3 regions of the Oxobacter pfennigii genome follow, and region 3 is predicted to be linked to each of the others. Evidence: a T-box and tRNA genes for the amino acid it is inferred to sense, from the RefSeq annotation. Region 3 holds a T-box; the other regions hold tRNA genes.
What was found. A T-box is a leader RNA that pairs with one kind of tRNA and senses whether it is charged. The one in region 3 lies ahead of argS (arginine--tRNA ligase), so its partner is inferred to be a tRNA-Arg.
Positions count from the first base shown of each region.

Region 1 (4,292 bases), on a different contig from region 3:
GCAAGGCATGAATGTAAAATTTTACACAGCAGCAAATCTATCAAATGAGCTGATTGAAGCTCAGGAATACAAAAAGCTTATTAAACTGGAACGACAGATATCCAAAGCTGACTTACTGATTATTGATGAGTTAAGCTATCTTACTTTTAATCGGCATCAATCAGAATTATTATTTAAAGTCATTGCAGACAGAGCTGAACGCCCTCAGTGTGATTGTATCTACAAACCTCAAATTTTCTGAGACCATCCTTACAGAGCAGAACATTCAAACAAAGATAAGGATGAATAACTACCGGGGGAATGCTGCAAATCAGTGTTTCCCCACAATTAGAGATTAAGTGGTAAACTTTTCCAATGTCAAGTGGTAAAGAAATTCATTGACATTCACACTCCAATATCTATGTATTCATCTTCATTGAAAATCTCCACTTCTAAAAAATGATGAATAATATAGTTATAAACCTTAAAACGATCAGTATCAAATAATATCATATAATCACCCCTAATTAACACTCTTTTATTATATTACAACAAAGAAATTCCCTTTTGGAGATTTTTTATTGATAGAGGTAATAAAACAAAACCCGAACCCAAAATCAAGGGCTCGGATTTACAGTTGTTTGGCGGAGAGAGTGGGATTTGAACCCACGGTACTGCTCATCACAGTACACACGATTTCGAGTCGTGCACTATAGACCACTCTGACATCTCTCCATGTATGTTAGATTCGCTTTCTCTTAAAATAATCCTTCATTATATTACTGCATTCGCTTTCCATAATTCCGGATGTTACTTCCACTTTGTGATTTAGTTTTGTATTACCTATTACGTCCATTACGGAGCCGCAGGCTCCGGCTTTTGGGTCTTTTGCTCCAAAAATAAGCCTTTTTATTCGTGCCTGCACTATAGCACCGGCACACATTGGACATGGCTCTATTGTTACATAGAGGTCACAATCTAACAGCCGCCACGCATCAAGGGTTTCGGAAGCTTTTTTTATAGCCAGTATTTCTGCATGGGCGGTTGGATCTTTTAATACTTCTCTTAGATTATGAGCTTTGGAAATAACAATTCCATTTCTGACTATAACAGCGCCAATTGGAACCTCGTCTTGTTTATAAGCTTCAGAGGCTTCATCCAGTGCCAGTTTCATAAAATCTATATCCAATATCTACACATCCAAAATAAAAGTAATGTACTTAAATGAATAGCACATCTGTTTGCAATGCTTTAATACGTTAATCATTATAGCGAAGATTTTATATTTTGTCCACCTCTAATTGGGTGTATATGCTCTCTGGAACAATACCTATTCCAGGACTTCCAAGCTTACTATCCTCCATTTGCTTCCGAGGAATTTCGATAATACTGTATGAACATAAACATCTTTATTGCTTCCTTTAACTTTAATAACAAATTCAGCATTGCCCACTCCATTATTTGTTGAGACTGAACCAGTTGGGAAAAATCCATAACCTTCAATATTCCCTGTTTGCTCCAGTACCTTTTCATTATTTTGAATCTGATAAATGGCTTCTTTATATGCACTGCTGCTCTTAATTAATGATATAATGCCAAAAAAGAGGGTGCAGAAAAATAATATACCAATGGCAATTATAATAACAATTATTTTTAAGCATGACGCTCCATCATCTTTTTGCTGGCCGATGTATGCATTATATTTTTCAATGGCCTCATCTTCGCTATGTTTGCTGTCTTCTGTCAATTTTACAACTGCTGTTCCTGCAAGTCTATCCCCTGTTCTTTGATTCTTTTTGTTAAAAAGCATATAGAACAAATCTATAAACAATAAGATAAAAGTAACATTTCTTAAAACTAATTTCTTTTTCGGGTATATTTGTTATATCGCTCTCATCTCTGACTGCAAGCTTAAATATTCTCTTGCCGATACTTTGCCCTTAAAAGATATCTTTTAGCAGGAGAAATACTGTTCCCACAATAAGTGATATCCAGCCTAATGACTCATCAATCAATGTTAAAATCGCCAAAGAAGCTCCTATAGATAAAAATATTACTATATAATCTATAATAAAACTCAGCAATCTTTCTCCAACATATGCAATTCTTAGAAATTTCTTATCCATATCGCTCCTCATTAGCCATGCATATATAGCAACTTTAAACTATATTTAATGTTTCCATAATCCTTCTTTAATAACCTCATCAAAGTAAAAAAGGCTACGAATTTATATCGTATCCTCCTGGCAAAGATTTATTTTGTTATGGTGCGCCCGAGATGAATCGAACATCCGACACACGGTTTAGGAAACCGTTGCTCTATCCCCTGAGCTACGGGCGCATATGGCTTTGACGCTTCTTGCGTCACTTATACATTATACATAGACTAAACTTTGTTGTCAATGCTTAATAGATTATAAAAGAGAGCATATCCCTGCCCCCTAATTATTATAAGCTGCACTATGGTTCTCACTCGAATGACTAAATAATAATATTGAAAAAAGAGCTTATATAACTTAATGCATCCACCAAAAAAATTGAAAATATAAGAACCAGTATAAATCCGATTATTTGCCCTGCAGCCTTTTTTCCCTTTGAAATCCTCTTATAAATACTAAACCCTGAGTTTTTTGGGTTTTTCTGAGCATATACCTCTGGATACAGAAGAAGAAAGGAGCCTAAAATGATCAATATTAATGATGCTATAAGTAAATATTGATTTATCTCATTTATGCTTTGGATCAAATATTCGTCTAGAGAATTAAGCATTATGTACCTGCTATATATCCCGGCAACCAGTGCAATTATCCACATCCAGAATCTGAAGGTTAATATGGTATTCTTTATATATATCATAAACCCGGCGCCCTTGATATCCCAAAGCAATGCAAGGATGGTGCCTACTGTTACACCCGTAATAATAGGATGGAATCCAAAAAAGAAGTCCCGTTTTATATATAATCCAAGTATCCCTGCAAGCATCAATATAAAACCGATTATGTCAGGAAGATCAATGTTAAATATGCGGTTTAAGTATGCAAATATATTTAAAAAAACCACAAGTGATACAATTCCCGATAAAATTGCCATAACCAATTCCATATCCATTACATGTCAACTCCTTGCGTATAATTATACCCCTTTAACAGTGCATATAAACAATCAAAAAAATGCCTGATAATATAATATATATTATATACGAATGTAAAAAATCCTTCTTTTATGCTGACAATGTTTGTTGTATTAGGTTAATTTATGGTAAAAAAAGGGTAAAGCAAGAGTTTATTTACTCTTGCTTTACCCTTTTTACTTTAATATGAATACTCCTGTAAGAGTTTTTGCTTTATCTCCCATAATGGCCTTGAGAGATCCACATAATATTTGTGAGGATTTTCAAACCTCAATACCTCTTCCCATAAGGTATCAATCTGATCCCGGCAGTATTCGCTGATATATTTTAAATTGGGACTCTCATATATGCATCTTCCCTTTTCAAAAATCTTTTCATGGAGCGGCTTGGCGTGAAAGTTAGTAACAACCTGCTTTTTCCACGTATGAACAGGGTCAAAAATCTCATATGGCTTTGTATCATCAATGACCTCATCTGCAAGGGTAATAACGTCCGCAATTGCCTTTCCGGTATCCCTTCTGAAAAGCCTGTATACTTTCTTGAACGATGGGTTTGTAATTTTAGCAACGTTTTCACTTACTTTAATTTTGGATACTATTTTACCGTCCTCTTCAACTGCCGCCAGCTTATATACTCCTCCGAAAACCGGTTCGGATTTTGAAGTAATAAGCCTTTCACCAACCCCGAAAATGTCTACCTTTGCGCCCTGGATTAATATATCTCTTATTACGTATTCATCAAGAGAATTTGAAGCTACTATTTTGCAATCCTTAAAGCCTGCATTATCAAGCATTTTTCTGGCTATATTTGAAAGATAAGTAATATCCCCGCTGTCAATTCTGATTCCTGCGGGTCTGAATCCTCTTGGAATTATTTCTTCTTCAAATACCTTTATAGCATTTGGTATTCCCGATTTTAGAACATTGTAGGTATCTACTAATATTGTACAATTCGAAGGATATATTCTGGCGTAGGCTCTGAAAGCGTCAAGTTCGGTGGGAAAGGACTGCACCCAGCTGTGTGCCATGGTGCCTAATGCCGGGATTCCGAAATCTCTGTCGGTTATCGTGCAGGCGGTACCGCTGCAGCCTCCTATATATGCGGCTCTGGCTCCGAGTATTGCTCCGTCATATCCTTGAGCCCTTCTTGATCCAAACTCCATGATAGGCCTGCCCTGGGCGGC
Region 1 covers NZ_LKET01000021.1:384,969-389,260, reverse strand. The annotation lists gene OXPF_RS04965 (ATP-binding protein) at 1-241, shown strand, start outside; tRNA gene OXPF_RS04960 (tRNA-Ser) at 622-714, opposite strand; gene tadA (tRNA adenosine(34) deaminase TadA) at 722-1,153, opposite strand; gene OXPF_RS04950 (cytochrome c oxidase assembly factor Coa1 family protein) at 1,310-1,789, opposite strand; gene OXPF_RS04945 (hypothetical protein) at 1,920-2,105, opposite strand; tRNA gene OXPF_RS04940 (tRNA-Arg) at 2,245-2,320, opposite strand; gene OXPF_RS04935 (hypothetical protein) at 2,461-3,087, opposite strand; gene OXPF_RS04930 (nicotinate phosphoribosyltransferase) at 3,291-4,292, opposite strand, start outside.
Region 1: it has a tRNA-Arg gene. The T-box ahead of argS (arginine--tRNA ligase) is inferred to sense a tRNA for this amino acid. The anticodon was not compared.

Region 2 (4,292 bases), on a different contig from region 3:
AATTATTGCAGTGCTGTGAGCTAAGAAACCGGTAAAAACCTTTGAAAGCATAAGGCATATATTGACTATAAGTGCCACATTTGATGCCTTTTTACCCAATACTATTCGCATCTTGTCATCCATTAAGATTCTCCTCGCTAATTATTATGTATTTAAATTAAGCATTTTTTAATTTTATATGCAAAATAATAATTACAAGTCCGAATACTAAATATTATATTAATATGGTAAACTAATATAGCAAGTCAAAAAATGCAATAAACATACAGGCTGGTGATATTATGAGAGTAAATGGAAACGTGACGGGCATAAAAGATTCATATTTGGAAAGGTTGGATGGTCTTTACGATATAAACGTAAGCATAGAAGAATTAATAAGTTCTGAAATACTCGATGTTATGGCTGAAGTTACTTCAGCCATAAATAAGGAGATATCGGTTTTTATAAACAGGAGAGGCAAGGTGGTTGATGTATCCATAGGCGATTTTGCCACAGTCAGCCTGCCTATAATAAGCTTCAGAAGGGGAAACAGAAGGCTGTCAGGGGTAAGATGCATACATACCCATCCGGGCGGCAACGGAAATTTATCTGAAGTGGATATATCCGCCTTGATAAATTTGCGTCTCGATTGTATAGCTGCAGCCGGCATAGAAGGTTCAAAGGTTACTAATGTTTATACCGGTTATCTCTATCCAGTGGAAGGTGCTCTGACAGAAAAATATAACATATTAGGTCCTTATGATTTGAATACAATATTAAGCATCAATATATTAAATGTCATAAAAGAGATTGAGAAACACATCATTGCAGATACAGCATCAGTTACTGAGGACGAGAGAAAAGAAAGAGTGCTTTTAATAGGATTAAATACACCTGACGGTATGGGAAGTGATGAGGATTTATTAGACGAATTAAGTGAGCTTGCCGAAGCTTCTGGTGCTGAAGTTGCAGGAAAAATACTTCAAAAGCGAAGCAAAGTCGATACAGCATACTACATAGGGTCAGGTAAAGCCATGGAAGTGAGTCTGGTAACCCAATCCTATGACATTGATACCGTTATATTTGATGATGAATTATCGGGGGCTCAGGTAAGGAACTTGGAAGAAACCATAGGTGCAAAAGTTATAGACAGAACCACCCTTATTCTTGATATATTTGCCAGCAGGGCTTTGACAATGGAAGGAAAACTTCAGGTAGAGCTTGCACAGCTTAAATACAGGCTTCCCAGATTGATTGGTTTAGGTAAGGTTTTATCAAGAACAGGAGGGGGAATAGGTACCAGGGGACCGGGAGAAAAGAAGCTTGAGGTTGACAGAAGGCATATAAGAGAAAGAATTAATGAACTGGAGAAAGGCCTTAATGAGGTTAAAAAGAACAGGGAAATTCAAAGAGCTAAAAGAATGTCTAATTCAATCCCCATTGTATCATTAATCGGATATACAAATTCAGGGAAGTCCACTTTAAGGAACAGACTGGCTCATGACTTTCAGACAGATTCCCAGGTTAAAAAGGAAGATGTATTGGAAGCAGATATGCTATTTGCCACATTAGATCCTACAACCAGATCCATAAAACTTCCAAATGGCAGAGAAATACTGGTTTCAGATACAGTAGGCTTTATTAGAAAGCTGCCTCATGACCTGGTAGACGCTTTCAGGGCTACACTAGAAGAAGTAGCATATTCGGATCTGCTTATTCATGTGGTGGATGCCAGCGCACCAAACGCTCATGAGCAGATTAAGGCTGTAAATAATGTATTAGGACAGCTGAATGCATTGGATAAACCTACAATCCTGGCACTTAACAAGGTTGATAAAATCGAATTTGCCGATGGTTTAAATCTTCTTTATGAAAATCATGAAAACGTAGCGGAGATATCCGCCCTCTATGGAACAGGCATTGAAGATTTGATTTCAATGATAGAACAAAGGCTCTATGATAAGCTTAAAAAGGTAGAAATAAGGCTGCCTTACGACAAGATGGGTTTAAAATCTTATTTATATAAGGAATGCACCGTCCTATCAGAAGAATATGATGAAATAGCAGCAGTAATAACTGTAGAGACAGATGAAGCAACTATTGAAAAATATAGAGACTATATTGCTTTTGAATAGCGGTTTCTCATTGTATAAAATAAACATAAATTAACAAATAATAAGATAGTAATAAATGGTGATATTTCTTAAATTTAAGTTAAAAACTTATTGATTTTTATTTTAATACATTATATAATTATCAATGTTGTTGCCGATTAGCCAAATTGGTAAGGCACCTGACTCTGGATCAGGGATGTGTAGGTTCGAGTCCTGCATCGGCAGCCATTTATTTATCCAATTACTTTCATCTAAGTAATATATTAATATATTGACTATGTTTTCTTAAGAGTTTATAATATATTTTACAGCTAAAAGTAAATGAACTGGTTTATATTGCCGATTAGCCAAATTGGTAAGGCACCTGACTCTGGATCAGGGATGTGTAGGTTCGAGTCCTGCATCGGCAGCCACTATATAAGAGAGGCCATAAGGCCTTTTTTGTTTAATCCTATAAACCTTCTTAATAATTTGATTTTTGTTTATCAGTATGCTAATATTAATAATACAAATACGCGCCCGTAGCTCAGTTGGATAGAGTTCCTGATTCCGAGTCAGTAGGTCGCAGGTTCGAATCCTGTCGGGCGCACCAAGGTTATCAGGCTAAAATGGATGTAGAATTGTATCTGTCTTAGCCTGATTGTTTATGTTATACTTAAAATATATTCGAATTTCAGATTATTTATATTAGTTTTGTCAAACGACAGGTGAGGTTACTCATCTGTCGTTATTTTATTAAGCTTAATCTTACTACTTGACTTTAATAATGTTAAAGCATATAATGAATTTTATTTAAAGGAGGAGATTAAGTGGCAATAGAAATTGTACCTGAATGGATGTTAAATCTCGATGATGAAGATATATCATTTATCAAAAAATTTCTTTTGGCTTCTGGATCATTGAAAGAGATTGCAAGTCAATACGGTGTTACCTACCCTACGGTAAGACTTAGACTTGATAAACTAATACAGAAAATTCAAATAAGTGATGATACAGCGAGAGAGCCGTATATTGCTCTAATCAAACGACTTGCCGTCAATGATAAGTTGGATTTTGATACAGCTAAACTCTTGATTTCAGAATACAAAAAAATGAAAGGAGAGCTGTAATATGCTTATATCAAAGAATATATTTTTTTTACTTATTTTCGTTATCGGAGGAATTTTACTTCAAATATTTTTATCGAAACGAAAAAGCAAATGGTTTGGGCTTATATTACCTATGATCTGTCTAATTTTTTCACTAATTGTTGTTTTGGGAAATACGCCTATGTACACGAGCGGAGAACTCACAATGCAACAACTTGCTCCAGATGGAACAGTAATTGAAGAAAGTATAATTGAACAGCACAAACAACCAATTATGAACACTGGTACTGCTATTTTTCAAATGCTTATTGTTTTTCTTTTATATAACATTCCTACCGCTATATTATTAATAGTTTACTTTGCTTGCAGGGAAAACATCAGAAAGAATAGTCAGTTAGAGAAAATGAATATTCAAGACCTTGAGTAAGTATTTATTATGAGCATAAGGTGAAGTTTATGAAACATGACTTGTTAATGAAAATTCAGACAAGTTGTTAGTACATCTATTTTGTACTAATGACACAAAATCGTTTCTATGAGAATCGAGCAATCATTCCAAAGGAGCGATTTTTATTTTATGATATGGTAACCGCAAAGCGGTTATTATACCGGATTAAATGGGATAAGGAAAGCAGGATAGAAAATACGACATAAGCCGTCAATAGTAAAATCGATTTTTATGGAAAGAAGCCGATTGCAGAAATGTGATGGGCTTCTTTTGTGTGTATTGTCACGTATCAATATCTTTACTATTTTAAAACCTGCAACTAGAACCATTTTTAAATACGTTGCATTTAGATTCTACAGTTGTATCTGCCGGTTTTAAAATCAAAGAATTGTTTGTGGCTGTGGTAATCATCGCATTACTGGGTCTTTTGATAAAGCATTTGATTTCATGGATTGAATCGCGTGTGATTACCTGGAGGGAAGAAAATGTTGTGCACTAGGTTTCAAGACTTCACAGGGATTTTCAAAATAAAATTTTATAAAGAGGAAGTGTAAAATAAAATGAAAGTACGAAGTTTATTAGCTCTGACTATTGTTTTGGCTCTTTTAACCGGAGTGCTGGCTGCGTGCAAAAAAGAGCGCACTGCCATAAAACCCACAGTTG
Region 2 covers NZ_LKET01000028.1:260,671-264,962, reverse strand. The annotation lists gene OXPF_RS07855 (cation diffusion facilitator family transporter) at 1-123, opposite strand, end outside; gene hflX (GTPase HflX) at 282-2,114, shown strand; tRNA gene OXPF_RS07845 (tRNA-Gln) at 2,246-2,321, shown strand; tRNA gene OXPF_RS07840 (tRNA-Gln) at 2,431-2,506, shown strand; tRNA gene OXPF_RS07835 (tRNA-Arg) at 2,609-2,685, shown strand; gene OXPF_RS07830 (DUF2089 family protein) at 2,903-3,202, shown strand; gene OXPF_RS07825 (hypothetical protein) at 3,204-3,608, shown strand; gene OXPF_RS07820 (hypothetical protein) at 4,190-4,292, shown strand, end outside.
Region 2: it has a tRNA-Arg gene. The T-box ahead of argS (arginine--tRNA ligase) is inferred to sense a tRNA for this amino acid. The anticodon was not compared.

Region 3 (4,292 bases):
AATGTATCCGCATCAAAGTTTTTCAAGTATATCTCACGCTTTTCGTCCGGTGTCAGCCCCGGCTGATGTTTGTCATAAAAAATAAAGCCGCCCTTTCGAATAAAATCAAACACCCCCGTTTCCTCCAGCGTAACAGAATCTCCCCATCCAACCTTCTCGCCCTTTTTAACCAGTAAGGCCATGAGATTGAGCAATTCTTTCCTGTTCTCAACAAAGTAACCGGCCATATTGTTTCGCTGCAAATTTGAAATTACTTTTTTTATCCTTTCGTCCATACATACCTCCAGGGACCGTTTCTACGGTGATAAAGAAATAGTTATATAAATTAATCTAATATATCATAAAATTTGCATGGCAAATTTTGTGTCGCAATAAATTCTGAAAGAATTTATTATATCATATTTTAAAAATTGAGGGGCAAAAAGGCAAAACATTTTTATCGGATACTACATTCTATCGGGAACTTCTATCCCTAATAAATCTAAACATGTAATTAAAACATTTTTTGTTAAACTAATAAGATTTACCCATGAATATTGTTTCTGGGGGTCCCGCTCTGAAATGATTTTATTTTCATGATAGAATTTATTGAATTCATTGGATAAATCATAAATAAATTGGCATATTTTATGGGGAGAATAGTCCGTAAAGCTGCTTATTACGACCTCATTGAACTGAGTAAGTTTAAGCATTAAGCTGCCCTCACTTTCACTGCAAAGCAATTGTAATGATATTTCCCCTGTTTTATATTCAGGATCCATGGATAAAAATTTATTAAGTATGGACTTTATTCTGACTACCGTATATATAATATACGGCCCTGTATTTCCTTCGGAGGAGGTAAATCTATCCAAATCAAACATATAATCTTTTGATATTTGATTGGATAAATCACTGTATTTAAGGGCCGCCAATCCTACTTTTTTAGAAATTTCTTCTGCTTCTTCTTCCCGGATTCCTTTATTTTCGATGATTCTTTTATAAACTTTGTCACTGGCCTCCTTAATAAGATGCTCCAGACGCATTACTCCTCCATAGCGGGTTTTAAAAGGTTTACCGTCTTTGCCGTTCATTGTTCCAAAACCCAGGAAGATAAGCTTTGTATCTGGCGAAACGAGTTTTGTTTTTTTTGCACATCTGAAAACTTGTTCAAAATGCAATTCCTGTCTTTTATCAACGATATAAATGATCTCATCCGGCTTGTATAATTCCATTCTTTCTATAATGGTTGCCAAATCGGTTGTGCTATATAAGGTTGCCCCATCTGATTTTACCAGTATGCATGGAGGCACCTCTTTTGTATCCCTATCATCTTTTACATCCACTATGAGAGCCCCGTCGCTTATATATGCAAAACCATTGTCCTTCAAATACTCTATCATTTTAGGAATATAGGGCTGAGCATCGCTTTCTTTTTTCCATAAATCAAAATAAACATTTAAATTGGCATAGTTCTTTTTTAGATCTTTAATTGACACATTCAGAATATGCTTCCATAATGCCACATAGCCCCTATGGCCATTTTGGAACAACAGGGTTGCTTGTTTTGAATCTTCCATAAAAGCAGCATTAATTTTGGCATAATTGCTTGCTGTAGGATAAATCTCCTCAAGCTCGGTTATAGTAAAAGGAGCTTCTTCCGGATATTCACCCTTATAATCTATATTAAAATAAATTAAATCAGGACTTCGCCTTTTAAGTTCTGCTATGATCAATCCTATTTGTAACCCCCAGTCCCCTAAATGGACATCCCCTAACGTATTATACCCTAAAAACCTTCCCATTCGTTTGATGCTTTCTCCAATGACCGCCGTCCTTAAATGCCCTACATGAAGGGGCTTTGCAACATTAGGCCCGCCATAATCCACAATAATGGTTTTATTCTCCCCGATTTCTTCGCAGCCAAATTTTTTTGACTCCATCATAGTATTAAGAAAGTCAATGATAAAACTGTCATTTAAAGTTATATTAATAAATCCTGGCATAACGCATGTTACGTCTTTAAAGTCTTGATGTTCTTTTAGCGAGTTTACAATTTCAGTTGCGATGGTAAGAGGAGGCTTTTTATATTTTTTAGCAGCTGATAAGGCTCCGTTACATTGAAATTGACATAAATCAGGCCTGTCGGATAACGTAACTGACCCATATTCCGAAGAATAGCCGCATTTTTCAAATGCAGCCTTAACTGTAACCGTAATTAATTCTGTTAATTTTTTCATTTCTTACATCCTCCCGTATTTTACGTTAAATTTCTCTACGTCGGCTACGTTAACTACTATGTTTTAATCGCGAGTTTTCATATAAATTACTGACAATAAAAAAACGCCTCTTAATATAATAAGAGACGGATATATCCGCGGTACCACTCTAGTTGATTGTATTTACAATCCACTCATGGCTTTAACGCAGCCAACGTCACACCCTGACTTATAAAGCTCAGGCAGCTCCTCCAAGTACCTTTTCTCCAAATAATATCTTGCAGGACTTTCACTCTGTTCCTGCTCGCTGTCAGAAATCTTATAAGGATACTTCACTTTTCATAGAATTTCACTGTTTTGAATATTATAATATAATAGTTTCCCGTGTCAAGGCTGAAATTATTTATAAAACGTCAAAATGCTTTGTATAAATTCTGTTTTACTTTCGGTATAGGCAACCCATCATCTCTAAATTTCTGGCAAGATTAATTTTTAAATCTTCATATTCTTTTCTGGCTTGAGGATGGCTTCCCTTTTACCTTCACCAGCTCTAAAACGTCATTCAGATCATCCGAATCCGTAACCCTGTAATGAATCCAGCCGCCTTGTTCGCCGCAAGGATACCTGTTTTGCCACAATTCCTTTACCTTTTGCGACAGGCCCGGAAGAATTTGATTGATTTGAGGAGCACAATTATCTCCAAGTTGCAGCGTTATGGTAAATGCACCGGATTCAAAAAATGCATAGCAAAGGTGACTTGACTTATGACTATACTTATATCCCCAGCCATAATTATTTCCAAAGGGAAATTTCATTTCCCTGGATATATGGTAATTATGGTTTAAAAAATCTTCGAACTGAAGCAGTAAAGTATAGCCTTTTACCCCCATAAGCTCACTTATAAAATTCTCTGCAGGAGGATTATTTTTATCAAGCAAACGTTCATACATCATCTTTCACCACCCAGACCCATAATCTACCTTTTGCGTAAGCACTACCGGAATAGCATTTAAATGAAGATCAAACTCTGTAAAATGTTTTTTTCTTATTAATTGCCTGTTTTAAATAAAAGCAATCATTTAAATGAACTATTTGATGCCTTGTAATTGGCATTAAAATAATGCCTGCTACATCCTTTTTGCCCCAAAAATCCAGTAACCAAATAGAATCCGGCTTGTTCAATATTCCACCATAATTCAATATTTTCTCTGTATCTTTTTTCTCAATCTTACGTTTCATATCCTCATATTTTAAAGACGATAAGATTTTCTGCGTTTGCACTCCAACAGCAGTTCTATATTTTAACAGTTGCCCTATATTAATGTATTTGCTGAAATCCATTATTTCGTCATCTGTCATTGCATTTCCTGTGTCAGTAACATTAACTTTAAGCCGTGCCAGCCAATCATTGTTTAACACTTGTTCCAATTGGTTCACTAAAACATTAATAGTTAAATCTTCGATTCTTGTAATATGCCAAATATTCCAAGCAATAGTAACGTCTTTATCTGTCGGCATAATAGCATAATCTCTTTCCAGCAATCCGTTCACAAACTTATCCATGACCGTTGCTTCTTTTGCGTTGCTTACTTCCGCAAAATGAACCGTTCCATGCATGGAAAGAAATAATTCCTTAGCTTCACCGAACTTTTCTGCCTTTCTTATTATTTCTTTCAAATGTTTTTGTTTCAAATTCCATTCGGATACTATACTCACTGCTGTTCTCACTCCCATTAATTATCGTTCCTTTATTAATTTTTAATCAAATACCGCATAATGGGTCTTGTATCCGACCGGCGAACTATTTCTGTAAAACCTGCCTTTTCAAAAGCCGACATGAACCCTGTAAATGCAAACACATCAGGCATTTTACTTTTTTTAGGTTGAACAGGATATCCCTCTACAATTAATGCTCCATTCTTCTTTGCGTATTCTATTGCAGCTTTTATTAGCTGAATGGTAATTCCCCGGCATCTATATTGTTTCGCCACAAAAAAACATACTATTGACCAGACAGGCTGATCATCTACTCTTTTTAGAATCCGGGATCTATCCAATACCGAAAATTCATCCCGTGGGGCCACTGAACACCAT
Region 3 covers NZ_LKET01000014.1:68,861-73,152, forward strand. The annotation lists gene OXPF_RS01235 (lactate utilization protein) at 1-275, opposite strand, end outside; gene argS (arginine--tRNA ligase) at 447-2,219, opposite strand; T-box leader at 2,338-2,550, opposite strand; gene OXPF_RS01245 (DUF3788 domain-containing protein) at 2,699-3,151, opposite strand; gene OXPF_RS01250 (DinB family protein) at 3,219-3,932, opposite strand; gene OXPF_RS01255 (GNAT family N-acetyltransferase) at 3,950-4,292, opposite strand, start outside.